3 regions of the Neisseria sp. HMSC067H09 genome follow, and region 2 is predicted to be linked to each of the others. Evidence: predicted binding sites of a transcription regulator. Region 2 holds the regulator's gene; each other region holds the start of a gene.
What was found. The regulator FNR, encoded in region 2, switches genes on or off when oxygen is low (the NO sensors DNR and NnrR bind a similar motif). The targets are predictions, from matches to a motif close to TTGATNNNNATCAA.

Region 1: a site for FNR is predicted at 9,335-9,348, ahead of HMPREF2954_RS01570 (FeoA family protein). Genes of this name have one in related genera too.
Region 3: a site for FNR is predicted at 3,446-3,459, ahead of pflB (formate C-acetyltransferase). Genes of this name have one in related genera too.

Annotation. Positions count from the first base shown of each region.
Region 1 covers NZ_KV814860.1:8,942-19,945, forward strand. The annotation lists gene HMPREF2954_RS01535 (NAD(P)H-hydrate dehydratase) at 1-489, shown strand, start outside; gene HMPREF2954_RS01540 (PD-(D/E)XK nuclease family protein) at 560-1,600, shown strand; gene HMPREF2954_RS01545 (ABC transporter permease) at 1,903-3,429, shown strand; gene HMPREF2954_RS01550 (O-methyltransferase) at 3,482-4,195, opposite strand; gene mpl (UDP-N-acetylmuramate:L-alanyl-gamma-D-glutamyl-meso-diaminopimelate ligase) at 4,330-5,706, shown strand; gene HMPREF2954_RS01560 (hypothetical protein) at 5,964-6,581, shown strand; gene HMPREF2954_RS11310 (FeoB-associated Cys-rich membrane protein) at 6,695-6,823, opposite strand; gene feoB (ferrous iron transporter B) at 6,820-8,688, opposite strand; gene HMPREF2954_RS01570 (FeoA family protein) at 8,860-9,126, opposite strand; gene HMPREF2954_RS01575 (NAD(P)H-hydrate epimerase) at 9,445-10,092, shown strand; gene HMPREF2954_RS01580 (sulfate ABC transporter substrate-binding protein) at 10,411-11,004, shown strand, end outside.
Region 2 covers NZ_KV814894.1:203,525-214,528, forward strand. The annotation lists gene HMPREF2954_RS04805 (methionine ABC transporter permease) at 1-375, opposite strand, end outside; gene HMPREF2954_RS04810 (methionine ABC transporter ATP-binding protein) at 377-1,114, opposite strand; gene HMPREF2954_RS04815 (hypothetical protein) at 1,343-1,543, opposite strand; gene hemN (oxygen-independent coproporphyrinogen III oxidase) at 1,631-3,052, opposite strand; gene fnr (fumarate/nitrate reduction transcriptional regulator Fnr) at 3,196-3,930, shown strand; partial or broken gene HMPREF2954_RS04830 (MBL fold metallo-hydrolase) at 4,010-5,097, shown strand; gene HMPREF2954_RS04835 (DUF2238 domain-containing protein) at 5,140-5,760, shown strand; gene HMPREF2954_RS04840 (ACP-like domain-containing protein) at 5,855-6,226, opposite strand; gene HMPREF2954_RS04845 (Nramp family divalent metal transporter) at 6,783-8,051, shown strand; gene HMPREF2954_RS04850 (universal stress protein) at 8,280-8,744, opposite strand; gene HMPREF2954_RS04855 (tRNA threonylcarbamoyladenosine dehydratase) at 8,937-9,713, shown strand; gene HMPREF2954_RS04860 (hypothetical protein) at 9,715-10,188, shown strand; gene HMPREF2954_RS04865 (hypothetical protein) at 10,240-10,698, shown strand; gene HMPREF2954_RS04870 (segregation and condensation protein A) at 10,804-11,004, shown strand, end outside.
Region 3 covers NZ_KV814860.1:31,152-42,155, forward strand. The annotation lists gene pflA (pyruvate formate lyase 1-activating protein) at 1-650, opposite strand, end outside; gene pflB (formate C-acetyltransferase) at 1,038-3,323, opposite strand; gene bfr (bacterioferritin) at 3,741-4,214, opposite strand; gene bfr (bacterioferritin) at 4,237-4,701, opposite strand; gene typA (translational GTPase TypA) at 5,337-7,148, shown strand; gene HMPREF2954_RS01665 (heteromeric transposase endonuclease subunit TnsA) at 7,469-8,131, shown strand; gene HMPREF2954_RS01670 (Mu transposase C-terminal domain-containing protein) at 8,128-10,026, shown strand; gene HMPREF2954_RS01675 (TniB family NTP-binding protein) at 10,023-10,916, shown strand; gene HMPREF2954_RS01680 (TniQ family protein) at 10,919-11,004, shown strand, end outside.

The DNA of each region.
Region 1 (11,004 bases), on a different contig from region 2:
GACGCACTGACTTTGCTGGCAAGGTCGAATCCCGAAACCCGCGAAGCTGCACAAAAACGCAGCAATCTGGTTCTGACCCCGCATCCCGCCGAAGCCGCCCGCCTGCTCGGTATATCCACCCAAGCTGTTCAGCAAAATAGAATGTCCGCCGTCCAAACCATCAGCGCAACGTTCCAAGCCATAACCGTCCTAAAAGGACACCATACACTGGTCGCCACGCCCGACGGCACGGTCTATACCAACCCAAGCGGCAACGCCGGACTTGCCACCGCAGGCAGCGGCGACGTTTTAAGCGGCATCATCGGCAGCCTGCTCGCGCAAGGTATCCCGCCGTTCCAAGCTGCTTGCGCCGGCGTATGGCTGCACGGCGCAGCGGCGGATGTCATCAAACACTCGATAGGCGTAGAAACCGGTATGCTCGCAGGCGAAATCGCCCCTGCCGCCCGATGGTTGAGGAATCGGCTGATGACGGATAAAACAAAAAATTGAGAAGAAGGAGGTCGTCTGAAAACGGCTTTCAGACGACCTATGTATTGTTATTAGATAAAAAAGGGAAAAAATGAAACCGAATATTTTTGATATAGCCACTAAAGAACTGAGTCAGGATGCTTTTATTACTTGGCTATTGCTGTTTGCCGATGAGGGATGCAAACGAGAAGATGAGGTTTTAAATGAATGTGCGCGGGAATTTGTTACAGAATTAATCAAATCACACTATCCGAATTTTGATGAAAAAATTACTTCTGTGAAAGCAGGGAGACAAAGGGAAAATATTGATATATGGGCTGAAGTGAATGATAAATATTTTATTGTAATTGAAGACAAAACCAATACTAAGGAGCATTCCAATCAGTTAAGCCGGTATAGGGAAGCTGCGGAGAGAATGGCGGAAAGCAAAAGCGTTGTCTGCATTTATATAAAAACCGGTAATGAAAACAAAGCAAGCCTGACAAGAGTGGAAAATAAAGGGTTCAAGGTTTTTGACAGGAAAAACCTTATTCGTATTCTCGAAAAATATACGGATCTTATAAAGAATAATATCTTTATAGATTTTCTCGAGCGGATTAAAAGGCTGGAGGAGAAAAATAATCAATTTGGAGAGATAGCCATTACGGAATGGCAGAGTAGTGATTGGCAGGGATTTTTTCAATTTTTAGAAAATGAATTACCAGCGGCAGATATGTGGTGGGATTATGCAAATAACCCCAGTGGCGGTTTTTGGTGGTATGCCTTTTCTAAATTGCCGCTGACAGACAAAAATTTTATTTATATGCAGTTGGAGCAAAGTAAGGCAAGGCTTTGCTTTAAGGTCAGTATATCTGACGAGAGTGCTGAAAATGATAGAAGACAAATGCGAAAAAAACTTTTTGATTTGTTTATATCGGAAGCTCGCAAAGAAGGTTTCTTCGAGATTAAAAAACCGGAAAGGTTTGGGAAGGGGAAAACCATGACGTTTGCCGTGGTTGAACGAGAGGGCTGGTTTGGTAACGATAAATTGGATAGGGAGGGTGTTATTAAAAATATCTTGAAATATCAAAAATTTTTCACAGAGTTTCAGAAAAAAATCAAAGCCGATACGCAGTCACCAGAGCAGGCATAAATACCCTGTGTACATTTTAAAAAACAATACAGAAAGGATTTCAGACGACCTCCCCATCCGTTTGAAATCCTCTCTCGTCCCGATTAAACTGCCGACTTGCTCTTTTACCATCATCCTTATTTTGTCCATCACACACCATGTCCAAACCGCTCATCATCCATTGGCTTGCCATCTGCCTGATACCTTACCATCAAGCATCTTAGTTTTAAAAAAGTCGTCTGAAAGCGGCTTGGCAGGTTTGCTGAAACCGTTTTTCAGACGACCTAATCCTATATTTTTTAATTTTCATACAGCATCAAACCATGTCTTCCATCCGCTCTTTCAGTTCCACTTTACTGCTCGCGCTGCTGCCTTTGGGCTTCCTTATCGTGATGGTCGTCGCACCTTTGGTTGCGCTGGCTTTTTACGACGGGAGTGCATGGGGCGGGGTGTTGCGAGATGACTATATGCAGCACCTTATCTTATGGACGGTGTTTCAGGCTTTGGCAACCTGCGTGCTGGCGGGGATTTTGGGTGTGCCTGCGGCGTGGGTGTTGGCGCGTTTGGATTTTCGGGGACGCGCTTTGGTGTTGAGGCTGTTGATGCTGCCTTTCGTGATGCCGACTTTGGTGGCGGGTATGGGCGTGTTGGCTTTGTTCGGCACAAACGGTGCCGTTTGGGCGGGCTGGCAGGATACGCCGTATCTGTTGATTTACGGCAATGTGTTTTTCAACCTGCCGGTTTTGGTGCGCGCGGCGTATCAGGGATTTTTGCAGGTTCCCGAGGCGCGCCTGCAAACGGCGCAGGCTTTGGGGGCAGGGGCTTGGCAGCGGTTTTTAAGGGTGGAATGGCCGGTATTGCGCCCGTGGTTGGCGGGCGGTTTGTGTTTGGTTTTCCTGTATTGTTTTTCGGGGTTCGGACTGGCTTTGCTGTTGGGCGGCGACCGCTATGCGACGGTGGAAGTGGAGATTTACCGGCTGATTGCGTATGAATTGGATATGGCGCAGGCTTCCGTCTTGGTATGGCTGGTGTTGGGGATTACCGCAGCGGCGGGGTTGCTGTATGCGCGGTTGAGCCGTCGGACGGATGCGGATAAGGCACACGCCGCACCGCGCCCGCGCAAGCCCGAAACAGCGGCGGAACGGCTGATGGTCGCGGCGGTATTGTCGGTGTTGTGTGTGTGCTGCCTGATGCCCCTGCTTGCGGTTGTCCGGCAGGCTGTCCTTGCCGGAGGGTCTTGGCGGGTATTGCTCGAGGGCGAAACGCTGGCGGCGCTTTGGAACACCGTTCGTTTTTCGGCAGCAGCGGTCGCTGCCGCTGCGGTATTGGGCGTGTCGTATGCCTGCTTGGCAAGGCGCGCGGCGTGGGTGAGGGGGGCGGTATTTTTGCCGTTTATGGTGTCGCCGGTCTGTGTGGCGTTCGGCGTGCTGCTGCTGTATCCGCAATGGACGGCATCGCTGCCGCTTTTGATTGCCGCTTATGCGCTGTTGGCGTATCCGTTTGTTGCCAAAGATGTTTTGGCGGCGTGGGATGCGTTGCCGCAAGGCTATGGCGAGGCGGCGAGGACTATGGGGGCAAACCGTTTTCAGACGACCTTTTACATCACCGCCCCATTGCTGAAACCTGCTTTCAGGCGCGGGCTGACTTTGGCGGCGGCAACCTGCGTCGGCGAGTTTGCGGCAACGCTGTTTTTGGCGCGCCCTGAATGGCAAACGCTGACCACCCTGATTTACGCCTATCTAGGCAGGGCGGGGGCGGACAATTATTCGAGGGCGATGGTGTTGACGGCGGTACTGATGCTGTTTGCGACGATGGTGTTTTTGCTGTTGGACGGAAAGGACGAGGACTGAAGCGTGTTGAAGGTCGTCTGAAAAGGCGGTTTCATCTTGGTGAAACCGGTTTTCAGACGACCTTTTCGGTGTGGTTGCCTGTTTTGACCGTATATTCCAACGCTTTATAAGGTTTTAATGTGCTTGAAACATAACCGTTTTCAGGACGGCGGACGTAATCGAGATAATCCTGCATGGCAGGTGAGAAGCCTTCCACATCGTCCACGGCGATGACCGCGCGGTCGGCAAGATTAGGTTCAAGCAGCTTGAATACGGGGAATACCAAATCCGGCCAGCCGTCGAGTAAGACGAAATCGGGGCAGATGGCTAAGTCTTTTAAGGTTTCCAGCGCATCACCTTCGCGAAGCTCGATATAGTCTGCTAAACCGGCTTCTTGGAAATGTTTTCTCGCCGCTGCGGCTTTGTGCGGCAGATATTCGCAAGTGATGACGCGCCCTCCGTTGACTCTGGCGGCTGCGGCAAGATACAGCGTCGAAATGCCGTAGGAAGTCCCGAATTCGACGATGTTTTTTGCACCTGATGCCAAAGCCTGCATATATAAAAATTTGCCTTGTTGCGGTGCGATGGGGATGTATTTGTCTTCGTAAAAACTTTCGTTTTCACCCGTCCAATCCAGCCCTTTGCCCAAGAGCTTGAAAATCTTGGGCAGAAAATGAAAAAACATCTGTCTGTTTTGCTTTAAGGCTTGGGTGTAGAGCCGCAGCAAAACGGTTTCGACTTGAGGCGCTTGCAGAAAAGCGAACATTTGAGGTGTCAGCTTGGGCATGGGCTTTCTCCTGTTCAGTTCAAATCCTTTATATTTTCCATCTTGCCACAGCTTTGCTTTTCAGACGACCCCACTATCCAAACTCCGTTATAATGGCGGCTTTCCCATTATTTCATTCAAAAGACGGTCTTATCATGAAACACATCCACATTATCGGTATCGGCGGCACGTTTATGGGCGGGGTTGCCGCCATTGCCAAAGAAGCGGGGTTTAAAGTCAGCGGTTGCGACGCGAAGATGTATCCGCCGATGAGCACCCAGCTCGAAGCCTTGGGCATAGACGTACACGAAGGCTTCGATGCCGCGCAGTTGGACGAATTTAAAGCCGACGTTTACGTTATCGGCAATGTCGCCAAGCGCGGGATGGATGTGGTTGAAGCGATTTTGAACCGCGGCCTGCCTTATATTTCCGGTCCGCAATGGCTGTCGGAAAACGTGCTGCACCATCATTGGGTACTCGGCGTGGCGGGGACGCACGGCAAAACGACCACCGCTTCCATGCTCGCATGGGTTTTGGAATACGCCGGACTCGCGCCGGGCTTCCTCATCGGCGGCGTACCCGAAAACTTCAGCGTTTCCGCCCGCCTGCCGCAAACGCCGCGTCAAGACCTGAACAGCAAATCGCCGTTTTTCGTTATCGAAGCCGACGAATACGACACCGCCTTTTTCGACAAACGCTCCAAATTCGTGCATTACCGTCCACGTACCGCCGTGTTGAACAATCTGGAATTCGACCACGCCGACATCTTCGCCGACTTGGGCGCGATACAGACCCAGTTCCACCACCTTGTGCGCACCGTGCCGTCTGAAGGCCTCATCGTCTGCAACGGACAGCAGCAAAGTCTGCAAGACACTCTCGACAAAGGCTGCTGGACGCCGGTGGAAAAATTCGGCACCGAACACGGCTGGCAGGTCGGCGAAGTCAATACCGACGGCTCGTTCGACGTGTTGCTTGACGGCAAAAAAGCCGGATACGTCGCATGGGATTTGATGGGCGGACACAACCGCATGAACGCGCTCGCCGTCATCGCCGCCGCGCGCCATGCCGGAGTCGATATTCAGACCGCCTGCGAAGCCTTGAGCGCGTTTAAAAACGTCAAACGCCGCATGGAAATCAAAGGCACGGTGAACGGCATCACCGTTTACGACGACTTCGCCCACCACCCGACCGCCATCGAAACCACCATCGAAGGCCTGCGCCAGCGCGTCGGAAACGCCCGCATCCTCGCCGTCCTCGAGCCGCGTTCCAACACCATGAAACTCGGCACCATGAAAGCCGCACTGCCCGAAAGCCTCAAAGATGCCGACCAAGTGTTCTGCTACGCCGGCGGTGTGGACTGGGACGTCGCCGAAGCCCTCGCGCCTTTGGGCGGCAAGCTGCACGTCGGCAAAGACTTCGATGCCTTCGTCGCCGAAATCGTGAAAAATGCCGAATCAGGCGACCATATTTTGGTGATGAGCAACGGCGGTTTCGGCGGGATACACGGGAAGCTGCTGGAAGCGTTGAAATAAGGTCGGTTGAAAGTTTGGAATGATTGAGGTCGTCTGAAAACCGGAGTTTGGTTTTCAGACGACCTTTTTGTTGTGGGTTGGGGATGGATAGATTGGGTTGTCAACCCTGATATTTTCGGTGATTTGAAGGATTTATTGGGATATAATTTATCCCGCGCTTACTGAAAGTGTCGAAGTAAAAATAAGGTCTCTTGAATGTTGAAATAACTTGAAGAATATATATATATCATATATTTAATATCATAGGAGGATTTTATATGGAAAAATTTGGTGAAGACATTTTGTATCATGGAACAAACGTAAAATTTAAGAAATGGAAAGTAGGTCATCAAGCACATAACAAAGGATATAAAGCACATTCCGCTTTATTTTTTACAACAGACAAAGAATATGCTAAGGGTAAAGAAGAAAATAAAAATAAATATTTAGCTAGTTTTAAATATAAAAAAGAAGCATGTAAAAAAATATTAGATTTAAGAAATTGTTCTGATGATGTTTATGAAAAATTTAGGAACCATGTGATTGAAAAATACCCTGTGATTAATGAGTATTTTGGCTTGATATCCGATTCGTCTCAATGGAAAAAGTTCTGGCAAGAAGGAAAAACTTTTAAATTAGTTAGTCCATCTTCTGATCAGATTAAGTACCATCATTCAAATTTCCAGAGTACAAATAACCAATACTCTCGGAATTTTTTGCAGGGGAAAACTAGAGAATTAATAGAGTATTGGATTTTGGCTGCAAGAGATTTGGGATACAACATTCTTATTTGTAACGAATGGAATTCGTTTGGACTTAAAGAGCCTAAAACGTCTTTATGTATTGCTATTTTAGATTTAAATATTATCGAAGATGAGCCAGATTGGCTAAATTAAATAATAGTTTCCTAAACATCCGATATAAGTATCTGAAGTACATTGCTGTTCCAAATTAAAAAGGTCGTCTGAAACCATTTCAGACAACCTTTCTGCTTCCTAGCTATCCATATTTAACCGCAACCGCCGCATTTGCCGCAGCCGCTGCTGCAATCGCGTTTTTTCGGTTTGAATACGAATTTTCGCAAGAGGAAGAATATGCAAGTGAGCATAATCAAGCCGACGATAATATATTGAGTCATGACGATAGTATCCTTGAAGAAATTTGGTAAACCACAAATGCGGCAAAATAAGCCATCAGGAACAAATAGCCTGTAATCATAAGCATATTTTTCGTGGATTTGGTTTCGCGTTTAATTACGGTTAAAGTCGCGGCACACATCGGAGCATACACATACCAAGCCAAGAAGGCAAAGGCGGTTGGCAAACCCCAGTTGTTGTGTACGATCGGAATCAGCGCGTTTTGTACGGCGTCTTCAGACGACGCGCTGACGGCATAGACCGTACCCAGTGCGGCAACAACGACTTCACGCGCGGCAATGCCTGGAATCATGGCGATACACATTTCCCAAGTGAAGCCCAGCGGGGCGAACAATGGTTGGATAGCGTGGCCGAGCATACCCGCCAAGCTGTAGTCGATTGCCGCGCCTGTTGCACCTGCGGGCGGTTGCGGCCAGCTTACCAAGCCCCACAAAACTACGGCAAGGGCGAAGATAATCGTACCGGCGCGTTTGAGGAAGGCTTTTACCCTGTCCCACAGGCTGGTCATGATGTGTTTGAAGTTGGGCGTGCGGAAAGTCGGCAGCTCCATCAAGAGCGGGAATTGCTGCACGTTGCCTTTCATACGCGCCAAGCGTTTCATGATATACGCTGCCAAGGCGGCAGACAGGATGCCTGCGAGATAGAGGATGAACAGCGTCAGTCCTTGCAGGTTGAAAATCCCGCCTACGGTGCGATTAGGAATGACGGCGGCGATAATCAGCGCGTAAACGGGCAGCCGCGCGGAGCAGGTCAGCAGCGGGGCGACGGCGATGGTAACGAGGCGTTCGCGCGGGTCATTAATCGTACGCGCTGACATAACGGCGGGAACGGCACAGGCGAAACTCGACAGGAGCGGGATGAATGAGCGTCCGGACAGGCCGCTTTTCGCCATCACGTTATCCAGCAGGAAAGCCGCACGCGGCAGGTAGCCTGAGTCTTCCAAAAGCAGGATGAAGGCGAACAAAATCGTAATCTGCGGCACGAACACCAACACGCTGCCCATACCGGCAATGACGCCGTTGACGAGCAAGTCGCTGAGGATGCCCGGCTCCATGTTGGCGCCTATCCATTCGCCCAGCGCGGTAAAGCCGCCTTCGATGGCGTCCATAATCGGCGCCGCCCATGTGTAAACCGCTTGGAACACCATAAACAGGATGACCAGCAGCATAATTATGCCCCAGACGGGGTGCAGCACGATGTCGTCGAGTTTTTTGTGCCATGCGGGCAGCGTCATCTGGGTGCGTACCACTTGTGCCAAAATCGATTCGACTTCTTGATAAAGTTTGTCGCTATCCAGCGCCTCGAGCGTGCGTTCGGCAGAAGCGGGGTTGGCGGGGAAAGAGCGTTTGCGCGGCAGCTTCGCCACGGCTTCGCGTACCGCCTGTACGCCCGACGCGCTCACTGCGACTGTTTCCAAAACAGGTGCATCCAACAACTCGCTCAGTTTGGCGGCATCAATATTCAAACCCCTTCTGCGGGCAACGTCGCTCATGTTCAGCGACACCACCATAGGCAGTCCCAGCGTTTTCAGTTCCAAAATCATGCGCAGGGTCATACGCAGGTTGGTCGCGTCGGCAACGGCGATGATGGCGTCGGGCGGAATGCCCAGCTTGCCTACGGCGACATCTTTCGCCACCGCTTCGTCGGGGCTGGTCGTGCGTAAGCTGTATGTGCCCGGCAGGTCGATAATGCGGACGGCCGCATCGTCGAGGAAGGCACCCTCGCGCTTATCGACCGTTACGCCCGGATAATTGGCAACCTTGGCATGTGCGCCGGTCAAACCGTTGAATAAAACGGTTTTGCCGCAGTTTGGCGCGCCAATCAAGGCAAAATAGCTTAGTTCCATGAATTGAACTCTCCTTTTTTGATTGTTTGATAAGTTTGGAGTGGGATTTGGGGGAAAGGTTTTGAAATTGTGTTTTCAGACGACCTAGGTCGTCTGAAAAGGATGGGGCGGTCAGATTAAATCCGCCTATGCCGCATTTTCAAAATAGAAGCCTGCCTGCGTGTACGGCGGTCAGCCGTCAATCACATGGCACATAATTTTTCCCGCCTCTTCCTGCCGTAACGAGAATTGCGACTGGTTGCCCAAACGTACGGCAAACGGGCCGCGTCCGAATCCGCCGACGGCAATCACTTGCAACGGCATTCCACTTGAAAAGCCCAAGTCGGCAAGGCGGCGTGTAACCAGCGGGTCGAGTTCGCCGAAAGTCGAATTGGGGACGATGGAGTCGATGTGCGCGACTGCGCCTTTACTGAGTTTTGACAAAGGTATGGCAGACATAGTGTGTTTTACTTTCGTTGTCGATTGAAAAAAGAGACGGCAAGTAAAGACGAATCAGACACAGGGTAGCCAGAGGCATATCCCAACGCCCGTCCCCGCAAAAGAAGTAGTTTTGATTGTTTATCACTTTGTTTAATTTTGATAATAAATCTTGTTAACGTAAAAATCAAATACAAAGCGACCAAGTTCCTTATTTTCAGACGACATATTGCGACAAATCAAAGAAAGCGAATGATTCGTTGTGAAAGTCAGGAAGGGCTATTGATAAGGTTTTCGTTTGGATGTTTTATGAAGGACTGAAGAGCAAAGGAGCGAATGATGAAAATCTACACCGCCGCAGAAATGCGCGAACACGAACAAATGGCAGTCGATAAAGGCACGACTTTCGAGCAACTGATGGAAAACGCGGGACAAGCCGCCGCGACTGATTTGCTGCGCCGCTTCCCCAAAGCAGGGCGCGCGTTAATCGTTTGCGGCAAGGGCAATAATGGCGGCGACGGTTTGGTTATCGCGCGCGTGTTGTCGGGGCATGATTGGCAGGTAGATGTCGCTTTCGTCTTGGGAGACAAACTGTCGTCGCTGGCGCAGTTGAATCAAGAGCGTTTGAATCATTTAGACGGTGTCAGCTTTATCCGCACCAATGAACTGGAAGGTCGTACCACAGGCAGGCTTCGCACTCTGAAAACAGGTTACGACCTCGTTATCGAAGGCATTTTCGGAACAGGCTTCAGCGGCGCATTGCCCGAAACAGCCGCCGCCGTCTGCCGCCTGCTGAACCAAGCCGACGGTTTCAAAATCGCGCTGGACATCCCGACCGGACTGAACTGCGACACCGGCGAAGCAGACAAAGACACCTTCCGCGCTGACCTGACCTACGCCTTCGCCGCCTACAAACCCGCGCATATGACTGATGCAGGCAAAGCATATTGCGGCGAAACCGTGTGTTTGGATATTGGGATAGAGTAGCCCTCTTCTGGGTTTAGATAAAAACGTCGTCTGAAAATATGGCTTTAGCAAAGTCTGCTCTGCCTGTTTTCAGACGACGTTGTTTTTGAGATTGGATATGGAATAAAGTCCTGCAATATGGAAGAAGCCGATACGATCGGAAAGTATATCGTGCAGAAAAACTTCCGAGTGCTTTAAATTCCCAATCGATATGAAATCATCGGGCATTGGCCGAATTTTGGGGTTTATAACCAAAATCGCTAAACCCGAAAGCAAACATTATTTCCGTCGTCTGAAACGTCGGTATAAAGTGTGCCTGTCAAATATTTGGAGAACAAAATGACTGTCCGCACAACCGCCCTTTTCGCCGCCGCCGTTTTAGCGGCATGCTCGCCGCAATCCGAACAAAACACCGCTTCACCGTCTTCTCCTGCGGCAGACGGCAAAGGTGTCAAACTGTTGAATGTTTCTTATGATGTGGCACGAGATTTTTATAAGGAATACAACCCTTTGTTTGTCAAAGAATATCAAAGCAAACACAAGGGCGCAGACATAGACATTCAACAGTCGCACGGCGGTTCCAGCAAGCAGGCATTGTCTGTTGCCAACGGCCTGGCGGCGGATGTCGTTACCATGAACCAGACTTCTGACATCGATTTGTTGGCTCAAAAAGGGCTGATTAAACCCGATTGGGCAAAACGTCTGCCGGACAATGCCGTTCCCTATACCAGCGTAACCGTTTTCCTTGTCCGCAAAGGCAATCCCAAACAAATCAAAGACTGGAACGACTTGGCGAAAGACGGTGTCAAAATCGTACTTGCCAACCCGAAAACTTCCGGCAATGGCCGCTATGCTTTCCTTGGCGCATACGCTTACGGTTTGAAAGCCAACAACGGCGATGAAGCCAAAGCGCAGGAATTTGCCGCTTCCGTC
Region 2 (11,004 bases):
TTCGCGCAGGTTTTGTTCTACCAGTCGGGCAAAGTAAAACAGGCCGGACACGCTCAATACCAGCGAGGCGGCAATCGGGCCGATGGTGCTGCCGACGATGGCGCGGGTGGCGGGTATCATGGCAATCATCAGGATGACGAAGGGGAAGGCGCGCATCAGGTTGACTAAGTTGTCGAGCAGGAAATTCACCGGCTTGTTGTAATGAAGCTGGCGGTTGGAAGTCACGAAAAGCAAGACGCCTAGCAGGGTGCCGAAGATGACGGCAATCGTGGTGGACAGCCCGACCATGACGAAAGTTTCGCCCAATGCGCGGACGATTTCGTCTTGCATGCCGACGATGGTGGAAACGGCTTGTTCGAATGTTAAGTCTGCCATATCAGTCCTCCCGAATCAGTTCGCGCCCGATTTCGGATTGGGCGTGGATTTGGTTGCCGCGTACTTCGACGATTTCCACCACTTTTCCTTTATCCAAAAGGGCAGCGCGGTCGCATAGGCGGCGGATGACGCTCATTTCGTGGGTCACGATGACGATGGTGACGTTGAAGCGTTTGTTGATGTCTTCCAGACATTCCAAGACGCTGCGCGTGGTGGCGGGGTCGAGGGCGGAAGTGGGTTCGTCGGCGAGGATGACTTGGGGTTTGGGCGCGAGCGCACGGGCAATGCCGACGCGCTGTTTTTGTCCGCCGGAAAGCTGGGCGGGGTAGTGATCTGCGCGTTCGGTCAAGCCGACGATTTCAAGGCATTCTTTAACACGTTCTTTGATTTTTTCAGACGACCATCCGGCGATTTCCAAAGGAAAGGCAACATTGTCGGCAACGGTGCGGTTGCTCAAAAGATTAAACTGCTGAAACACCATGCCGATATTTTGCCGCGCCTGACGCAATGCGGCGGCATCAAGCGCGGTCAGCTCTTGTCCGCACACATTGACCTTGCCGCTGTCAGGACGTTCCAACAGGTTAATCAGGCGCAACAGGGTGGATTTACCCGCGCCGGAATAGCCCATCAGACCGAAGATTTCGCCGTCTTGGATTTCGAGGCTGGTCGGCTCGACGGCGGCAAAACGGGTTTTGTCGCGCGTTTGGTAATGTTTGGAAACGTTGTCCAAAATAATCATAAATACTTCCTGATACTTCCGGAAAAAAAAGAAGCCCGATGCTGTACACAACGGGCTTGGATATAAAGAAAGGAATAAAAACAGCAGAAAATGAAAATACGCTTTAGCTGTTTATGCCCGCAAGCTGTGTCAAATCGGCAATGTTAACTCATATACGACTATAATCAAAATCGGTAAATTTGTCAAGTTTTGATATGATTTGTAATTTTAAAATAATAAATTGTCAGTTTATTTGCCGAAAAGCTCCGCCACCATGCGAGCTTCTTCCTCGGTATAAGCCGCGCCGTTGAGCTTGGTGGTCAGGATAAATTCGCCACTTAACCCTTGTTCGGCGCAGGTTTCACGCCAGCCTTGCAGCTGTTCTTCGTCGCTGGCTTTACGTTTCAGACGACCTATGGTTTGTGCGGCCTGTTTGGTTTGTTCGTTCATTAGCGTTCCTTAGCGTTCCTTAACAAAGGGAAACAAAGGGCAAAGGTCGTCTGAAAACGGTTTTCAGACGACCTTTGCTATTCCTCTTTACACCGTTTGCGAATATTGGGCTTTGGTTTCCCTGTGGCGCAGGTGGTAGTCGAACACCATGGCGATATTGCGTATCAGGAAGCGGCCTTTGGGGGTAACGGTCAGTCCGTGCGGTTTCAGGCGGACGAGTCCGAGGGAGGCAAGTTGTTCCAAGTCGGCAAGTTCGTCTTTGAAATAGCGGTCGAACGGGATACCGAACACGCTTTCGTAGATTCGGTAATCCAAGGCGAAGCGGCACATCAAATCTTGGATGATATTGCGGCGCAAAAGGTCGTCCTGATTGAGTTGGTAGCCGCGCATGATGGGCAGGTGTCCGGCATCGAGCGCGGCATAGTAGGCGTCGATGTCGCGTTCGTTTTGGGAGTAGGTGCTGCCGATTTTGCCGATGGAAGATATGCCGATGGCGACCAAATCGCAGTCCGCGTAGGTCGAGTAGCCTTGGAAGTTGCGCTGGAGGAAGCCTTCTTTGAGGGCGATGGAAAGTTCGTCATCGGGTTTGGCGAAGTGGTCTATACCGATGAAGACGTAACCGCGTTCGGTCAGGGTTTGGACGCAGTATTGCAACATATCGAGTTTTTCTTCGCTGCCGGGAACGGCTTCGGTATCGATACGGCGTTGCGGCTTGAAGATATGCGGCAGATGGGCATAGTGATAAAGGGCAAGGCGGTCGGGATCGAGCGACAAGACAGTGTCAATGGTGGTTTTGATGCTTTCGGCGGTTTGATGCGGCAGGCCGTAAATCAAATCGACGCTGACGGATTTGAATCCGGCTTCACGGGCAGCATCGATGACTTCTTTGGTTTCGTCATAGCTTTGGATACGGTTGACTGCTGCCTGCACTTTGGGATCAAAGTCCTGAATGCCGACGCTCATGCGGTTGAAGCCGAGCTTGCCGAGCATGAGGACGGTTTCGCGGCTGACTTTGCGCGGGTCGATTTCGATGGAGTATTCGCCGCCGGGGATAAGTTGGAAATGTTTGCGTATCATGCGGAATACGCGTTCGATTTGGTCGTCGCTCAAGAAAGTCGGCGTACCGCCGCCGAAGTGCAGTTGCGCAAGCTGATGCCGTCCACCCAGATGCGGGGCGAGCAGCTCCATTTCTTTTTCAAGGTATTCGATGTAGGCATCGGCGCGGCTTTTGTCTTTGGTGATGATTTTATTGCAGCCGCAGTAGTAACAGATGGTGTTGCAGAAGGGGATGTGGATATAAAGCGAAAGGGGCTTGTTCAAAGCCCCCATACCGCGCTGATTCAAGGCATTGATATATTCGGCTTCGCGAAATCCGTCATGAAAACGGTCGGCTGTGGGGTAGGAAGTGTAGCGCGGACCGCTGGAAGGAAGGCTGGCGATGAGTTCGCGGTCGAACTCAGGCTTGTCATCGTTTCTATTGTGATTATTTTGTATCGGTATTACTTTCATGGCGTGTGCGTGATTAGAGTAATGAAGTTAGGCAATTTTCGGATAGTTTGGTAGAATGCCACAGTATGATAAACCTGTCTTGATATGTGTCAATAACTTACGTAATCATGACAGGATAAAAACCTTAATTTTAAGGGTGTTTTATGACCACACACAATGCTATGCATCAGATGAAAACCCTGTGTTCTTCCTGTTCGCTGCGTGAACTCTGCCTGCCTGTCGGGCTTTTGCCCAATGAGTTTGCACAATTGGACGCGGTCATCCGACAGAGCCGCCGCTTGAAGAAGGGTGAATATCTGTTCCGCACCGGTGAGCCTTTCGCGTCGCTGTTTGCCATCCGTGCCGGTTTTTTCAAAACCACGGTTGCCAGTCAGGACGGTCGCGATCAGGTTACCGGCTTTTTTATGTCCGGCGAACTCATCGGTATGGACGGCATTTGTTCCCATGTCCACAGCTGCGACGCGGTGGCTTTGGAAGACAGCGAAGTGTGTGAGCTGCCCTTCACCCACATCGAAGAGCTGGGGCACAACATCCCCAGCCTGAGAAGCCATTTTTTCCGGTTGATGAGCCGCGAAATCGTGCGTGACCAAGGTGTGATGCTGCTTTTGGGCAATATGCGCGCCGAAGAACGTCTGGCAGCGTTTTTGCTGAACTTATCCCAACGCCTTTACTCGCGCGGATTTGCCGCTAATGATTTCATCTTGCGGATGTCGCGCGAAGAAATCGGCAGCTATTTGGGACTGAAACTGGAAACCGTCAGCCGCACACTGTCCAAGTTCCACCATGAAGGTCTAATTTCGGTCGAACACAAACACATCAAAATCCTCGACTCGCAAGCCCTCAAAAAAATGGTGTCCGGCTGTTCGCACGCCATCTGATAGATACCGAGACTATTTTCAAACAGAATCCAAGGTCGTCTGAAAAATTTTCAGACGACCTTCTTCATAAAAACCAATTATGAAACACAAGAAAAAACTCATTACCTTGACCGCTGCCTGCGCCCTGCTCACCTACTGGCTCTATCCCGACCAACATCCCGTTTACCCCGCAAGCGACCATTACGACCCGAAAACGCAAACCTTCTTCAACCCCGAACCGCAGCAGAAACCGACCGGCCTGACCAGCGCATTTTGGAAGATTCTGACCGACCCGCAGGCAACGCGCCCGCCCAAACCTCTGCCTACCGTCAAGCCCGATTGGCAAACCTTCCTCGCCGCACCCGAAGGGAAAAGCCGTTTCGTCTGGTTCGGGCATTCCACCCTATTGATGCGGATCGGCGGGCAAACCGTCATTACCGACCCCGTTTTCGGCAATTCCCCATCCCCATCACCATGAAACGCTTCCAGCCTGCCCCCTCAGAAATCGACGAACTGCCGCCCGTCGATGTCATCCTGATTTCACACAGCCACTACGATCACCTCGAAAAAGACAGCGTGCAAGCACTCAATTCAAAAGGCAACAGCCATTTCATCGTCTCACTCGGCATGGGCGTACTGCTGAAAAAATGGGGCGTGCCGCAAGAGCGCATTACCGAACTCGATTGGTGGCAAAGCACCGAACGCAACGGCATCCGCTACACCGCACTACCTGCCCGTCACGATTCATCCCGAACCCTGACCGACCACAACCAAGCCCTGTGGTCCAGCTTTGCCATCGAACACGGCAGCGAAAAATTCTATTTTCACGGCGACTCGGCACAAGGCAGCCATTTCGACAAAATCGCCGAAAAATTCAACGGGTTTGATATCGCGTTCATCGAAAACGGGCAATACAGCGAACATTGGCCCAACAACCACCTCTTCCCCGAACAAACCGCCCTCTATGCCGCGCAGCTTGCCCCCAAACGCTTCATGCCCATCCACTGGGGCGCCTACGCCATGGCACTGCACGCTTGGAACGAACCCCTGCTTCAAAGCATCCCGCTGGCACGCAGCTTGGGTGTCAATCCGTTGACTCCGCTAATGGGACAAGTCTTTGATGCCAATACCTCCACGCAAGACTGGTTCGCAGAGCCTTTAGAATCAAGCTGCTGCACAGTTTATTGAAAATTTCCATCATTTTTATTAATTTAATACAAAGAAATTCTTATGCAAAAAACTTCGCATGTTATCCCTTTATTATTCACAGTTTTCATTGCTTTACTCATCGTCTGGTCGGGTATCAATCCGTCCGACCGCGCTGTTTGGTACGCCGAAATCATTCCTGTTTCGATCGTATTTATCGCACTCATCGCTACCTACCGCTGTTTCCGTTTCAGTAATCTGGCTTATGTATTCATGAGTTTCTGGCTGATTATGCATACCATCGGTTCTTACTACACTTTCGCCGATGTGCCCTTCGATTGGGCAAACCGCCTGCTTGCGCCGTTTTTAGGCGAAGGACGCAACCATTTTGACCGCGTCGGACACTACATCATCGGTTTCTACGCCTATCCGATGGCAGAATGGCTGTTGCGCCGTAAACTCTGCCGTCCTGCGCTTGCCCTGTTTTTCTCCTTGTTCTTCATCATGAGCGTGGCAGCGGCTTACGAAATCATCGAATGGCAGTATGCGGTGATTGACGGCGGCGAAGCAGGTTTGGAAGTACTCGGTTCGCAAGGCGATATTTGGGATGCGCAAAAAGACATGCTCGCTGATACGCTAGGCGCGTTAACGTCACTGGTAGTGTTTATATTGACACGACCGGATAAGCGTTTGAAAACAGGTTGACAGGTTTTAAAGAAATGGGAAAAACAATAGGTCGTCTGAAACCTTATTTCGGTTTTCAGACGACCTTAAGGAAGCTTAAATCATTCGTTGTAAATTAACGGTCGATGTTAACGGGTTCGCAGTTTTTCACGATGAAGCGGTTGCGTGAGTCGGTTACGCCCACAACTTCGGAAGTGGTGTGGGTGTTTTTGTCGATGTAACCGGCAGACATAGAGAAGCCGCGTTTGTTGGTGAAGGTTGTACCGGTGCTGTCTGATTGACGTTTGTCAACGCGCAGGCTGATTTGTTTACCGGCTGCATTTGCAGATGCGCCAACTGCATTACCACTGCGGTCAAATTCGTAAACGACATTCAGTTTTTTACCGTTGTCGCATTTGTAAGGAACGTAGCCAGCAGGAGCAGCAGCGGCAGTCATGGAAACACCGGCAGTCAGAACGGCTACAATAGCGGCAGATAAGAATTTCATCTGGTATTACTCCATAAAGTGAGAAAAGAGTGATGTGTGGCGTGGACTATCCGGCGCCATCCTTGCTTTGTTTTGAAAGCAGAACATATTTTATCCGTTCCGAAAAAATATACAATATGCAGATATGCAAAGCTATACAAAGAAATTTTCGAGAAGGGTTATTCTGGTTGTACGAAATTAAATAAGTTGAAAATTTATCATAACAAAATCACTTATTTTATTGTTTTTCTTTTATTTTCGGGTATTGATTTTTTTATAAAAGTTTATCATCAAAGCAAGTACCTGAAAGCCTCTGCACAACACTAACCCCAAATTAGATATTAAGTATGTTGTTTTTCGGGTGCTGCCCTGATTGGGTATAAAAAGCGATACAAGGTCGTCTGAAAAAGGTTTCCAGCCACAAAATGCTGATGATTGGAGATTTTCGATTCGGTACAGCTTATTTTTAACATATTTCGGCATGAAATATCCGAAATGTCTGTTAGATAATCTCTTGATTTACGTTAAAATATGCCTTTTTTTGTGAAGGTCGTCTGAAAAAAGACGGAGAGAATAGATGTCTGAACAACATACACACGCTTCGACTTGGAAAAGCAAAATCAATGCGCTGGGGCCCGGAATCATGATGGCTTCGGCGGCGGTCGGCGGTTCGCACCTGATTGCCTCGACGCAGGCGGGTGCGCTTTACGGCTGGCAGCTTGCGTTGATTATCATTTTGACCAACCTCTTCAAATATCCGTTTTTCCGTTTCAGCGCGCATTACACGCTGGATACGGGCAAAAGCCTGATTGAAGGCTATGCGGAAAAAAGCCGCGTTTATTTGTGGGTATTCCTGATTTTGTGCGTTATCTCGGCAACGATTAACGCGGGTGCGGTCGCCATCGTGACCGCCGCCATCGTCAAAATGGCGATTCCTTCGCTGACGCTGAATGTCGGCGCAATCTCCGCGCTGATTATGGCTTCCTGCCTGATTATCCTGGCAAGCGGACGCTACAAAGCCTTGGACAACGTTTCCAAAATCATCATCGTCAGCCTGACAATCGCCACAGTCGCCGCCGCTGCCATCGCCATGTCGCGCGGCATGCAAATGAAACCCGACTTTATCGAGCCTACCCCATGGACACTGGCAGGCTTGGGCTTCCTCATCGCGCTGATGGGCTGGATGCCTGCTCCGATTGAAATTTCCGCAATCAACTCTTTGTGGGTAACGGAAAAACAACGCATCAATCCTTCCAGCTACCGCGACGGTATTTTCGACTTCAACGTCGGCTACATCACCAGCGCAGTGTTGGCGGTCGTCTTCCTTGCCTTGGGCGCGTATGTGCAGTACGGCAACGGGGAAGCAGTGCAAATGGCGGGTGGCAAATACGTCGGGCAACTGATTAATATGTACGCCGTCACCATCGGCGACTGGTCGCGTCCGATGGTCGCATTCATCGCCTTCGCCTGTATGTACGGCACAACGATTACCGTAGTGGACGGCTACGCGCGCGCGATTGCCGAGCCGGTGCGCCTGCTGCGCGGCAAAGACAAAACAGGCAACGTGGAACTGTTCGCCTGGAACGTTTGGGTCGCAGGTACGGGCTTGGCAGTGATTTTCTGGTTCAACAGCGCAATGGCGGAGCTGCTCAAATTCGCCATGATTACCGCCTTCGTTTCTGCCCCCGTGTTCGCTTGGCTGAACTACCGCCTCGTCAAAGGCGACGAACGCCACAAGCTGACGGCAGGCATGAACTTCCTCGCCATCCTCGGCTTGATTTACCTGACCGGGTTTACGGTTTTGTTCCTGCTGAACCTGACAGGCATCTTGGCTGCACCTAAGTAAGCCGAATCAAAACAAAGGTCGTCTGAAAACCGGATTTTGGTTTTCAGACGACCTTTTTGTTATGGGTTGGTTTTGGGAAGAAGTTATTTATTGGTATAGGCGAATGATATTACGAAGTTCATGATTATAATCAATAATTCGTAAAACCTATTTGAAATAAGATGAAAGAAGGTCGTCTGAAAATCTTAGTTTGAGATTTCAGACGACCTTCTTCAGTAGGGCAGACCCTTACGCTTCTTCCGCTTTGCTGCGGATAATCAGAAGCGGCAGGTGGCTTTGGCGCATAACGGTTTCGGCGAAGCTGCCCATCAGGAGGTGCATCAGACCGGTGCGGCCGTGTGTGCCGAGTACCAGCAGGTCGGCGCCGTTTTCATCGGCGTAATCGACCAAATCCTGCGCCATTTCGCGCGCGCCTTTGTTGGCGACCAGCAGGTGTTTGACAATATTTTCCACGCCGTTTTCGCGGGCGGTTTTTTCAGCGAAGTCCAAGACTTCGTTGCCTTGGGCGACGGCGGCGGCCTCGTAGCTCTCGTGTTGCAGGAATTCGGGGGCGAGCGCCATGTATTCGGCGGGGTTGGCGACGTGTACCAAAGTCAGGCGGGCGTTGTTGACGCTTGCCAACTCGGCGGCGTGTTTCAGGGCGTTGAGGGAAGTTTCGCTGCCGTCAACGGCTACAACCAGATGTTTGTACATAGTTCATTCTCCTTTTGCGCCGCAGGCGGCACTTTGTTTCATGCGGTTGGGAAGGGTCCGATATGAAACGATTATAGACTCTTTCGGGCTGCTGCAACAGCCCGTCTGCTTTCCAGTATAATATGTGTCGCATTCGTCCGCAGCGTTTTGCGTTGATTTTCATTCATTTATTGATATATCACAAGGTTGGGTATGAACGACACCGTTTTTCTTCCTTCGCGCCGTTTCGGCGGTATTGCCAGACTCTACGGAGATGAAGCACTGGCGCGGTTTTCGCGCGCGCACGTCTGCGTGGTCGGCGTGGGCGGGGTAGGTTCTTGGGCAGTGGAGGCTTTGGCGCGGACGGGCATCGGTCGTTTGACCTTGATTGATTTGGACAACGTCGCCGAGTCCAATGTCAACCGCCAGCTTCATGCGCTGACCGACGATTTCGGCAAGGCGAAGGTAACGGCGTTGCGCGAACGCATTGCCCAAATCAATCCGCAATGCGAAGTGGAGGAAATCGAGGATTTTGTGACGGAAGACAATCTGGAAACGCTTTTCAGACGACCTTTCGACTTTGTGATCGACGCGATAGACCAAGTGCGCGTCAAGGCGGCGATGGCGGCTTATTTTGTGCGGCACAATCAGCCGTTTATCCTCAGCGGCGGCGCGGGCGGACAGAAAAATCCGGCATTGATTCAAACCGCCGATTTGAGCCGCGTAACCCACGACCCGCTGCTTGCCAACCTGCGCTACACCTTGCGCAAACGCTACGGTTTCAGCCGCGATACCAAAGAAAAAATGCGCGTGCCGTGTGTGTTCTCGACTGAGAACATTACGCCGCCGCAATCTGGCGAAGCGTGTTCGACCGATACCGCGCCGCAAGGGCTGTCCTGCGCGGGCTATGGCGCGAGTATGCTGGTGACGGCTTCGTTTGGGCTGTATTGTGCGCAGGCGGCGGTAGAACATATTGCGGGACGGAAGTGAGATGAATCGATTTTTTAAAGCCTACTTTATCAGTAGCCTGATTTATGCGGTTGTCTTCGGTTTGCTGGTATACAGTGTCGGTTTGCTGTTTTCAGGATTCGAATGTTTTGATATTGACGCTGACAATGAACAGTATGCAGAGTATTGTTCACGAGCTCATGAAATGTCGGCTTTTGAGAAAGTGTCTTTGAAGTTTTTCTTCTTTCCGTTTTTATCTGTAATGTTATTGTCCCTACTCAATGCCGGCATTATGAAGTGGACCAAACGCTGTACAACTTCGATGACTCTTGCCTTGCCTATTGTCGAATGGTTGATTGTTTGGTTTGTTTTTTTACTGTGGGAGTGGAGTAGTCTGGATAGTAGTTGGACGGCAATAACGGGACTTCTTTTTTTCGGATTGCCTGTTTATGGCATGGCAGCAGTTCAAGCCCTGAGTGTGCTGGTCTCTTCTGCAAATGCCAATCAGAAAATTTGATGTGGGTTTAAGCCTTTTGAAATTTATTTTTTCAGACGACCTTTTTTGCCTATGAACCGATTTTTCAAAGCCTATTTTATCGCCAGCCTGATTTATGCGGTGTGGTTCGGAGTGTTGATGTATGCCGTCGATCCGATGTTTGGCGCAATGGGATGCGACATGCAGTCGGGCGATTATTTGTGTTTTCAGGACGGCTCTCCGCGGCCGTTTACCAATTTCCTTTATCCTTTCCTGTCCGTTCCGATATTCAGCCTTTTGCACGCTGCCATCATGAAGTGGCGCAAACGCTGCTCGGTCGGGATGATTTGGTTTTTGGTCGGCTGCGAATGGCTGCTATTGTCGGTTTGGATAATCGCGATGCTTGCGCGCGATGGCTTTGTGTTTTCCCGCGATGCCGTTACGGTGCTGACCGGTTCGTTTTTCGCCGTTTTGCCGCTGCTGGGCATGGCGTTGGCGCAAACGCTTGCCATTGCCATCGCTTCTTTGAAAAGCCAACGCAAAAAAGGCTGATTTTTGTTTTGCCGCATTCGTTTTGACGAAACCCGCTGCGTTTTCAGACGACCCCGTTATTGATTAACCATCCATCGAACCTAATAAGAAAAAGCTCCTCTAATCATGCCTTCAGAACACCTTATTCCTTCCGCCGCGGCAACGTCGTCTGAATACACTGTCGCGTGGGTATTCGGCCAACCCGTAACCGATTTGCCGCAGGATTTGTTTATTCCACCCGATGCTTTGAAGGTTGTCTTAAGCAGCTTCCAAGGGCCGTTGGATTTGCTGCTTTACCTTATCCGCAAACAGAATATCGACGTTCTC
Region 3 (11,004 bases), on a different contig from region 2:
TTGTCCATGTCTGAGATGAATTCGCCGAGCAGGTGGGCTGAACGGTCGTCGTCGGTATAGCCCGGCACGACGACGTAGCGGACGCGGGCGGGCTGTTTGCGTTCGGCGAGGTAGTGGGCGAATTTGAGGGTTTTGGTGTTTGGGATGCCGACGAGGACTTTGTGGATTTCGGGGTCGATTTGTTTTAAATCGAGCATGACGAGGTTGGTGTGGTCGAGCAGGTCGTCAAGGATGGAATCGTAATGCAGGGCGTAGCCGTTGCTGTCGAGGCAGGTGTGGATGTCGTGTTCGCGGCAGGCGGTGAACCAGTCGCGCACGAATTCGTATTGCAGGAGCGGTTCGCCGCCTGTGGCGGTAACGCCGCCGCCTGTGGCGCGCAGGTAGTGGCGGTAGGACATGACTTGCTTCATGACTTCGGGCACGGTCATTTCTTGGGCTTGTTCGGTGTGCAAGTCCCATGTGTCGCGGTTGTGGCAGTAGAGGCAGCGCATGAGGCAGCCTTGCAGAAAGAGGACGTAGCGCAACCCGGGACCGTCCACTGCGCCGCAGGATTCTACGGAATGGACGATGCCTTTGCCGTTGTAATGGCGGTGTCCGAGGTCTTTGGCGGGGGCGGGTGTTTCGGGGTTGATGGCGATAGATGTCTGCATGGTGTCTGATGTACCGGATATTGGGGTCGTCTGAAAACTTGTTTTTGTGTTGCAGAGGGTTCTTCTTATTGGATTAATATGCGGGCATTGCGTTCCCTTTTGTGGGAAGTTTATGGGCTGTTTGGGAATAGGTAAACGCGTTTTAGTGATATAGTGGATTAACTTTAAACCAGGACGACGTTACCTCGCCTTAGCTCAAAGAGAACGATTCTCTAAGGTGCTGAGGCACCAAGTGAATCGGTTCCGTACTATATGTACTGTCTGCGGCTTCGTCGGTCTTGTCCTGATTTAAATTTAATCCACTATATCAAACCATTGCTTCAGGCAAAATCAAGCCGGGTTCCGGATAATCCGTCCCCCGGCTTGGTTTACTGTAAACCCTTTGCTTTACATGGTTTGTGTAAAGGTGCGGGTAATCACGTCAAGCTGCTGTTCGCGGGTCAGCGAGTTGAAGCGTACGGCGTAACCGGACACGCGGATGGTCAGTTGCGGATATTTGTCCGGATTGTTCATCGCGTCTTCCAGCGTTTCGCGGGTCAATACGTTGACGTTCAGGTGTTGGCCGCCTTCCACTTCTCCTTCTTCGTGGTGGAAGTAACCGTCCATCAGGCCTGCGAGGTTGCGTTCGCGGGAGTTTTCGTCTTTACCCAATGCGCCTGGCACGATGGAGAAGGTGTAGGAAATACCGTCTTTGGCAAACTCAAACGGCAGTTTCGCTACGGAGGTCAGCGAAGCGACGGCGCCGTTGACATCGCGACCATGCATCGGGTTGGCACCCGGACCGAACGGTGCACCTGCGCGACGGCCGTCCGGCGTATTGCCGGTTTTTTTGCCGTATACGACGTTGGAGGTAATGGTCAACACGGACTGGGTCGGCGTCGCGTTGCGGTAAGTTTTGTGGGTTGCCACTTTTTTCATGAAGCGTTCCACCAAATCGCAGGCAATATCGTCCACGCGGTCGTCGTTGTTACCGAACTGCGGATATTCGCCTTCGATTTCAAAGTCGACGGCAATACCGTTTTCGTCGCGAATCGGTTTGACTTTGGCGTATTTGATGGCGGACAGCGAGTCAGCGGCCACAGACAAACCGGCGATACCGCAGGCCATAGTACGTTTCACATCGCGGTCGTGCAGCGCCATCAGCGCGGCTTCGTAGCTGTATTTGTCGTGCATGTAATGGATGATGTTCAATGCGGTAACGTATTGGGTTGCCAGCCAATCCATGAATTTGTCCATGCGCGCAAAGACCGTGTCGTAGTCCAAGACTTCGTCCATAATCGGTTCGGTTTTCGGACCGACTTGGTCTTTGGATTTTTCGTCCACGCCGCCGTTGATTGCGTACAGCAGAGTTTTCGCCAAGTTGGCGCGTGCGCCGAAGAACTGCATTTGTTTGCCGACCACCATCGGGCTGACGCAGCAGGCAATGGCGTAGTCGTCGCTGTTGAAATCCGGACGCATCAAATCGTCGTTTTCGTATTGGATGGACGAAGTATCGATGGACACTTTGGCGCAAAACTCTTTAAAGCCTTGCGGTAGTTGTTCGGACCACAATACGGTGATGTTCGGTTCGGGAGACGGACCCATGTTGTACAGGGTGTGCAGCACGCGGAAGTTGGTGCGCGTTACCAGCGTGCGGCCGTCCAAACCCATACCGCCGATGGATTCGGTTGCCCAAATCGGGTCGCCGGAGAAGAGTTGGTCGTATTCGGGCGTGCGCAGGAAACGGACCATACGCAGTTTCATCACCAAATGGTCGATAAATTCTTGCGCTTGGGTTTCGGTAATTACGCCGTTTTTCAGGTCGCGCTCGATGTAGATATCCAAGAACGAAGACACGCGACCGAACGACATAGCGGCGCCGTTTTGCGATTTAACGGCTGCAAGGTAGCCGAAGTAAGTCCATTGGATGGCTTCTTGTGCATTTCTCGCAGGACCGGAAATGTCGTAGCCGTAAGAGGCTGCCATTTCTTTCATTTGACCCAAGGCTTTGTATTGTTCGTTGATTTCTTCACGGCGGCGGATAACTTCTTCCAAATCCACGCCGTTTTCCAAATCGGCTTGCAGCGAATTGAATTGATTGAGTTTGTCTTTCATCAAGAAGTCGATACCGTACAATGCCACGCGGCGGTAGTCGCCGATGATGCGACCACGACCGTAAGCATCCGGCAAACCGGTGATCACACCGGATTTGCGGCAACGTCGGATGTCGGGCGTATAAACGTCAAACACGCCTTGGTTGTGGGTTTTACGGTATTTGGTAAAGATTTCGCTGACTTCGGGGTTCAACTCGACGTTGTACACTTTGCACGCGTCTTGTACCATTTTCAAACCGCCGAACGGCATGATCGAGCGTTTCAGAGGCTCGTCTGTTTGCAGGCCGACGATGGTTTCCAAATCTTTATCGATATAGCCCGGTGCATGGCTGGTAATGCCGGACACAACTTGCGTGTCGATTTTGTAGGGTTCGTGCGTGCGGTTTTCGACTTTGATGCCTTCCATCACTTCCGCCCACAGTTTGGTCGTCGCCTCGGTCGCAGGCGCGAGGAAAGACGCATCGCCTTCATAAGGCGTGTAGTTTTTCTGAATAAAATCGCGCACGTCGACATTGGTTTCCCAATTACCGCCGACAAAACCTTCCCAAGCGGCAGGGCGTTGCTGTACATCGGTTGACATATCAAGCTCCTAATTTGTCAGATAGAATTTATAGGTAGAAGAAATTTACCTTTGCAGAATAGCACTTTAGCTCTATGAAGTGTAACGATTGGCGGAGATGTGAACGTTTACCCGATATTTTTTTGACTTACATCAATGAGAACAGTTATTACTTAAAACTACATTTTATTTTTCAAGCCTTTAGCGTGTAAACAAGTGTAGAATATAAAATTAAGCCCTGAAAACTTGTCCGGTTTTCAGGGCTTTTGTATGGGGTTGGGGTTTCATGGGGTTACATATTCTTTAGAAGAAGGTAAGTCGTCTGAAAAACTGAAATACTGTTTTTCAGACGAGCTTGATGCAAAGAAAAACGGCATATCCGAAAAGATATGCCGTTTATGGGTGCAGGGACTGCTATATTTGGCAGTGGTTTGTGTTTTAGTCCTCTTGCGCCGCTGTTTGCAGGTAGTTCGGCAAACCGACTTTGCCGATCAGTTCCTGCTGGGTTTCGAGCCAGTCGATGTGTTCTTCGTTGATGTCTTTTTGTTTTTCCAACAAATCACGGCTGACGTAGTCTTGCTGTTGTTCCGCGATGGCGATGGCAGTGATGAGGGCATCGTGTTTTTCCTGTTCTTTTGTCAAATCGCAGGACAGGATTTCCTCAGTTGATTCGCCGATCAGCAGTTTGCCCAATTCTTGCAGGTTAGGCAGGCCTTCCAAGAACAAAATACGCTCGATTAAATCGTCTGCGGATTTCATTTCGCGGATGGACTGTTTGAAGAAATGTTCGCCCAATTCTTCAAAGCCCCAGTTTTTCAAAATGCGGGCATGCAGGAAGTATTGGTTGATGGTAACCAAGAGCAAGCCCAAGTTTTTGTTCAGCTCGCGGATAACTAAGCGATCGCCTTTCATTTTCAGCTCCTTATACGCTTAATTACAGTTGGCTTTGGTAGTAATTGCCTTCGCCGACGAGTTCGATCAGACGCAGTTGTTGTTCCAGCCAGTGGGCGTGATCTTCTTCAGTGTCTTTCAACTGGGCAATCATCAAATCACGGGTAACGTAGTCTTGTGCTTCTTCGCACAGTTTGATGCCTTTTTTCAACGCGTCGCGTACTTCGTATTCGGTGTTCAAATCCGCTTTAAGGCAGGAAATCACGTCGGTACCGATGTTCAGTTCGGCACGGGTCATTTTAGGCGTACCGCCCAGCATCAGAATACGGCGGATGAAGTCTTCGGCGTGGGTTGTTTCTTCTTCCATCTCATGATTCAGACGCTCGAACAGTTTGTTGTAGCCCCATTCGGAGTACAGGCGTGAGTGGATGAAGTATTGATCGCGTGCAGCCAGCTCGCCGGACAACAGTTCGTTCATATAATCGATAACAGCTTGATTGCCTTGCATAATTCTTTCTCTTTCTTTGAAATTGTAAAGTGTCTGTAAAAAACATTGCGTGTTGTTTCTTGATGGCTGAATTGTATGAAAAAGCCTGACGCTTGACAAATTTTCTATTTAAAATACAAACAATTATCAAAAGAAACAGAAGCCTTAAAAGGTCGTCTGAAAATTCAATACCTTGTTTTATATAGATATTTGTTGCCATTGGTATTAAGAATCCATTTCAACATTCAAAAATATTTACACTTTTTAACCATAAATAAAAGCAAATAAATTACAAAACCCAATCAAATTTTATTATTAATTATTCTCAAATGCTTTTATAGTGGATTAAATTTAAATCAGGACAAGGCGACGAAGCCGCAGACAGTACAGATAGTACGGCAACCGATTCACTTGGTGCTTCAGCACCTTAGAGAATCGTTCTCTTTGAGCTAAAGCGAGGTAACGCCGTCCTGGTTTAAAGTTAATCCACTATATCGTCAAACTGTGCCGCAGTACGCATATAGTGAATGACGGTTGAACCGGGATAAACGCCGTACCGATTCAAATTTAATCTACTCCCCCTCCGTCCAATAAGATGAACCGTGATATAATTACGAGTTACTTTTTGATAAAAATCATTTGAAATACATATCACCATGAAACAAATTCGCAACATTGCCATCATCGCCCACGTCGACCACGGCAAAACCACATTAGTTGACCAACTGCTGCGCCAATCCGGTACATTCCGCGCCAACCAGCAGGTTGACGAACGCGTGATGGACAGCAACGACCTTGAAAAAGAACGCGGCATTACCATCCTCGCCAAAAACACCGCCATCGATTACGAAGGCTACCACATCAACATCGTCGACACTCCGGGACACGCCGACTTCGGCGGCGAGGTGGAGCGCGTTTTGGGTATGGTGGACTGCGTTGTATTGTTGGTAGATGCACAGGAAGGCCCGATGCCGCAAACCCGTTTCGTTACCAAAAAAGCCTTGGCTTTGGGACTGAAACCGATCGTCGTCATCAATAAAATCGACAAACCGTCCGCCCGCCCGAGCTGGGTCATCGACCAAACTTTCGAACTCTTCGACAACTTGGGCGCAACCGACGAGCAATTGGACTTTCCGATTGTCTACGCTTCCGGCCTGTCCGGTTTCGCCAAACTGGAAGAAACCGACGAGAGCAACGACATGCGTCCGCTGTTCGACACCATCTTAAAACACACGCCCGCGCCGAGCGGCAGTGCGGACGAAACGCTGCAACTGCAAATTTCCCAACTCGACTACGACAACTACACCGGCCGCCTCGGCATCGGCCGCATCCTGAACGGACGTATCAAACCCGGCCAAGTCGTTGCCGTAATGAACCACGATCAACAAATCGCCCAAGGCCGCATCAACCAGCTTTTGGGTTTCAAAGGTTTGGAACGCGTACCGCTTGAAGAAGCCGAAGCCGGCGACATCGTGATTATTTCCGGTATCGAAGACATCGGTATCGGCGTAACCATCACCGACAAAGACAATCCCAAAGGTCTGCCGATGTTGAGCGTGGACGAACCGACACTGACCATGGACTTTATGGTGAACACCAGCCCGCTGGCAGGTACCGAAGGCAAATTCGTGACCAGCCGCCAAATCCGCGACCGCCTGCAAAAAGAGTTGCTGACCAACGTCGCCCTGCGCGTGGAAGATACCGCCGATGCCGACGTGTTCCGCGTATCCGGACGCGGCGAACTGCACCTGACCATTTTGTTGGAAAACATGCGCCGCGAAGGCTTTGAACTGGCAGTCGGCAAGCCGCGCGTCGTGTACCGCGACATCGACGGTCAAAAATGCGAACCATATGAAAACCTGACCGTGGACGTACCGGACGAAAACCAAGGCGCGGTAATGGAAGAACTCGGCCGCCGTCGCGGCGAACTGACCAATATGGAAAGCGACGGCAACGGCCGTACCCGCCTCGAATACCATATTCCCGCGCGCGGCTTAATCGGTTTCCAAGGCGAATTCATGACCCTGACGCGCGGTGTCGGCCTGATGAGCCACGTATTCGACGACTACGCGCCTGTAAAACCCGATATGCCCGGCCGCCACAACGGCGTACTGATTTCCCAAGAGCAAGGCGAAGCCGTCGCTTATGCCTTATGGAATCTGGAAGACCGCGGCCGTATGTTCGTATCACCCAACGATAAAATCTACGAAGGCATGATTATCGGCATCCACAGCCGCGACAACGATTTGGTAGTCAACCCGCTCAAAGGTAAAAAACTCACCAACATCCGCGCCAGCGGCACCGACGAAGCCGTGCGTCTGACCACGCCAATCAAGCTGACGCTGGAAGGTGCGGTCGAGTTTATCGACGATGACGAGCTCGTTGAAATCACGCCGCAGTCCATCCGTCTGCGCAAGCGTTACCTGAGCGAACTGGAACGCCGCCGCCACTTTAAAAAGCTGGATTGATTCCACTAGGCTGTTGATGAAATGAAAAAAGGTCGTCTGAAATTTTCAGACGACCTTTTTTACAGAAAATGATTAAGTTGTTAGAGCTTTTTAAAACAGTCATGCAAAAAAGCGAACAGTGTAAGCAATACTAAAATTATTTACGTTTTTTCTATTTATCAATGATGACCGCAACCGCCGCCATGACTTTCTGTAAATTCTATCATTAAATGGTGCTAAAACGACCTAAAACTTTATTTTCTACATTGCTATTTAATACTAAACGAGTTAAAAATTTATCTTTAAGCCAAAATTACAGCGATATTTGAGACTGAGTTATCATGCCTGTCAGAAAAATTCCCAAAAATTACCGCAATATCACCGGAATGGCCGCCCATTCTAAGTCTGTAGGCTGCGCAGCTTATGAATCTTCTTTGGAACGGGATTTCCTTAGTTTATTGGAGTTTTGTCCCGATGTAATCCGCTTCGAGGTACAACCGGTTTCTATCGAATGGTTTGATGATTCCGGCAAAAAGCATATGTACACACCTGATGTTTTGGTGCACTACAAACCTAGTCGGCAACCTGTTACGATAATTCTCTATGAAGTCAAATACCGAAGCGATTTGAAGAAAAACTGGTCAGTATTGCAGCCAAAATTTAAGGCAGCAAGAGCATTTTGCCGACAAAAGGGCTGGATGTTCAAACTGGTCACTGAAGTTGAAATTCATACAGTCTATCTTCAAAACGTGCGATTTCTGCTGCCCTATATGCGGAATGCCGTTGTGCATGAATATTACGAGCCATATATGATACTACTTGACCAAAAATTAAAAGAGCTTAAAACAGCTACTCCGAGAGAGCTAGTTGCAACTGTTTTTCAAGATGAGTGGAATCAGGCAAAGATTTTACCAGTGTTATGGTATCTAGTGGCCGTAGGAGAAATCGGTGCAGATTTGAACCTACCGCTGACGATGAATTCTACATTATGGAGAAAGCGATGAATACCGGAAAGGCTGTGTTAGATATTCGACCGGGGGCAATGGTCGAATTTAACGGGATCTGCTGTGTAATTACAAACATTGTGGATTTGGACACGGTTTTGCTGACTGAGTTAGAAAGCCGTAAAACTTATCAAGTTAAAGTGGCGGAGTTGTCCTCCATAACGAATGAACCTTCTTCCGCACAAGATTTAAATACCATTGATGCACAAGAATGGTCCATAGCAACAAAACGTTTTGAGATTATCAAGCCTTTACTAGACAATAAAAAACGGACGAAGAAAGCCGTTGAAGAAAGAGCTGTACAGTTTGGTGTTCATGCCAATACCATTTACCGATGGCTTCGAAAATACCACGAAACAGGTTTGCTGACGGGTTTATTCAAACAACACCGAAAAGACAAGGGCCGTTACCGTATTGACGACAATGTCGAAAAGATCGTCCAATCAGTTATTGAAAAAGAATATCTGACCAAACAAAAAAAGCCAGTTCAACAAATAATTAACGAGATCAAACGGCAATGCTTGGATGCAGGATTTGCATATCCTCATAACAATACTATCCGTGCCCGTATCAGCAAGCTGGATCCTCAATTTAAGATAGCGAAAAGACAGGGAAAAAAAGCTGCTGAGGAGCAATTTAAACCGTCTGAGGGCAGTTTTCCCAATGCGGACTTTCCGTTAGCAGTCGTTCAAATAGACCATACCAAACTAGATATTATTTTGGTTGATGATGTTTACCGTAAACCAATTGGTCGTCCGTGGATCACAATGGCAGTTGATGTGTTTAGCCGAATGATTCCCGGATTCTATATTTCCTTTGATCCACCTAGTGCATTATCGGCAGGATTGTGTCTGGCTCATTCCGTACTGACAAAAGAAACATGGCTTGCCCAGCATGAAGTGGAAGGCTTGTGGCCGTGTTGGGGATTACCGCGAAAAATCCATTTGGACAATGCAAGAGAATTTCACGGTAAAGTATTGGAAAAAGCCTGTAAACAATACGGCATCGACATTGAATGGCGTCCGGTGGCACGGCCACATTTCGGTGGCCATATAGAGCGACTGCTGGGTACGGTTTTACAGGAAATTCACACTTTGCCCGGTACGACTTTTTCCAATGTTGTCGAACGTAGTAATTATGATTCCGAAGACAGTGCAGTATTTACACTGTCGGAATTTGAAAAATGGCTGACAATTTTCATTACTGGTGTGTATCACCAGAGAATGCATTCAGCATTGGGTATGTCGCCGCTGGCCAAATATAGAGAAGGCATATTCGGTACTGACTCTCTTCCGGGAACAGGTATGCCGCCTAAAGTCCTAGATGAAACCAAATTCCGATTGGATTTCATGCCTTTTGAGATGAGAACTGTCCAGCAATATGGCGTATCCATCCATAAAATTCATTATTGGCATGATGCACTTCGCACTTGGATTGGTGCAACAGAACCGGGAAACCCGAAAAGAGCCCGTCAGTTTGTGTTTCGATTTGATCCCCGTGATCTCAGCGTAATCTGGTTTTTTGACCCTGAATTGAACAGCTATTTTTCTATCCCTTATCGGGACAGTTCCCATCCAGTTATGAGTATTTGGGAATTAAGGGAAATCAACCGCCAACTCAAACAGGAACACAAATCCAACATTGACGAAAGAATGATTTTTTCAGCTTATGGCAAGATGCGCGAGATGGAAGAACAAGCTCAAGGCAAAACCAAAGCGGTACGCAGAGCGATGCAACGACGTAAAAACGAAAGTATTGCTATAAGCAAACCAGTTTCCAAAGATAATAATGGTATCAACAATACCGTCACTGCTTTTCCGCAAACGGATTTGCTGGAGACTGAAATGTCTTTTGAAAATGTACAGCCGTTTGACGACTTGGATGATTTGTCATGAAATATCCTCATTTGCACAAAAAAACCGCCACATATTTGGATGCTGACACAGAGGAACGCATCTGGCACATCCGTTCGCCGCATTGGATAGGTTATCCCCAAGCTGAGCACATTTTGAACAAACTGGAAGATCTTTTGGTTTATCCCAAAATCCACCGTATGCCGAATCTTCTGATTGTCGGAGATACCAATAACGGTAAAACCATGCTGGCTCACCGTTTTTTGAGAAAACATCCTGCTGACCAAAATTTGGATGGTGACAGTGTATTAGTTCCTGTACTGCTGGTTCAGGCTCCACCTGTTCCGGATGAAGGAAGATTTTACAATACCATTTTAGATGCAATCTTTGCACCATATAAATCGCATGACAGAATAGATAAGAAGCAGACTCAAGTCATACACTTACTCAAACGTATGCAAACTAGAATGCTGATTATTGACGAAATCCATCATATCTTGGCTGGTAGCATGAACCGGCAAAGGGCTTTTCTGAATGTCATCAAATATCTAGGAAACGATTTACAAATACCGATTGTCGGTATAGGCACTAAGGATGCTTTCCGTGCGTTGCAAACTGATCCGCAGTTATCCAACCGATTCGAACCAGCTGTTCTGCCTAGATGGAACTTAGATAGAAATTTTCTTCGGTTGTTGGTTAGCTTTGAAAGAATGATCCCCCTGAAAAGACCGTCTGAACTGCAAACGAGAGAACTTGCCGTCAGATTGTACAATATGAGCGAAGGATATATTGGAGAGCTATCTCGGGTACTGACAGAAGCTGCCGCAACTGCTGTACAAAATGAAACGGAACAAATAAATCATGAAGTGCTTGATTCAATCGGCTGGGTAACACCTACTGAGCGGAAGAGGCAAATAGACAAACTGGCTTAGATATGTCTGACTTACATCTTTGGCCAGCACATCCCCATCCGTATCATAATGAATTACTGTCTTCATGGCTGGTTCGAACGGTACATGC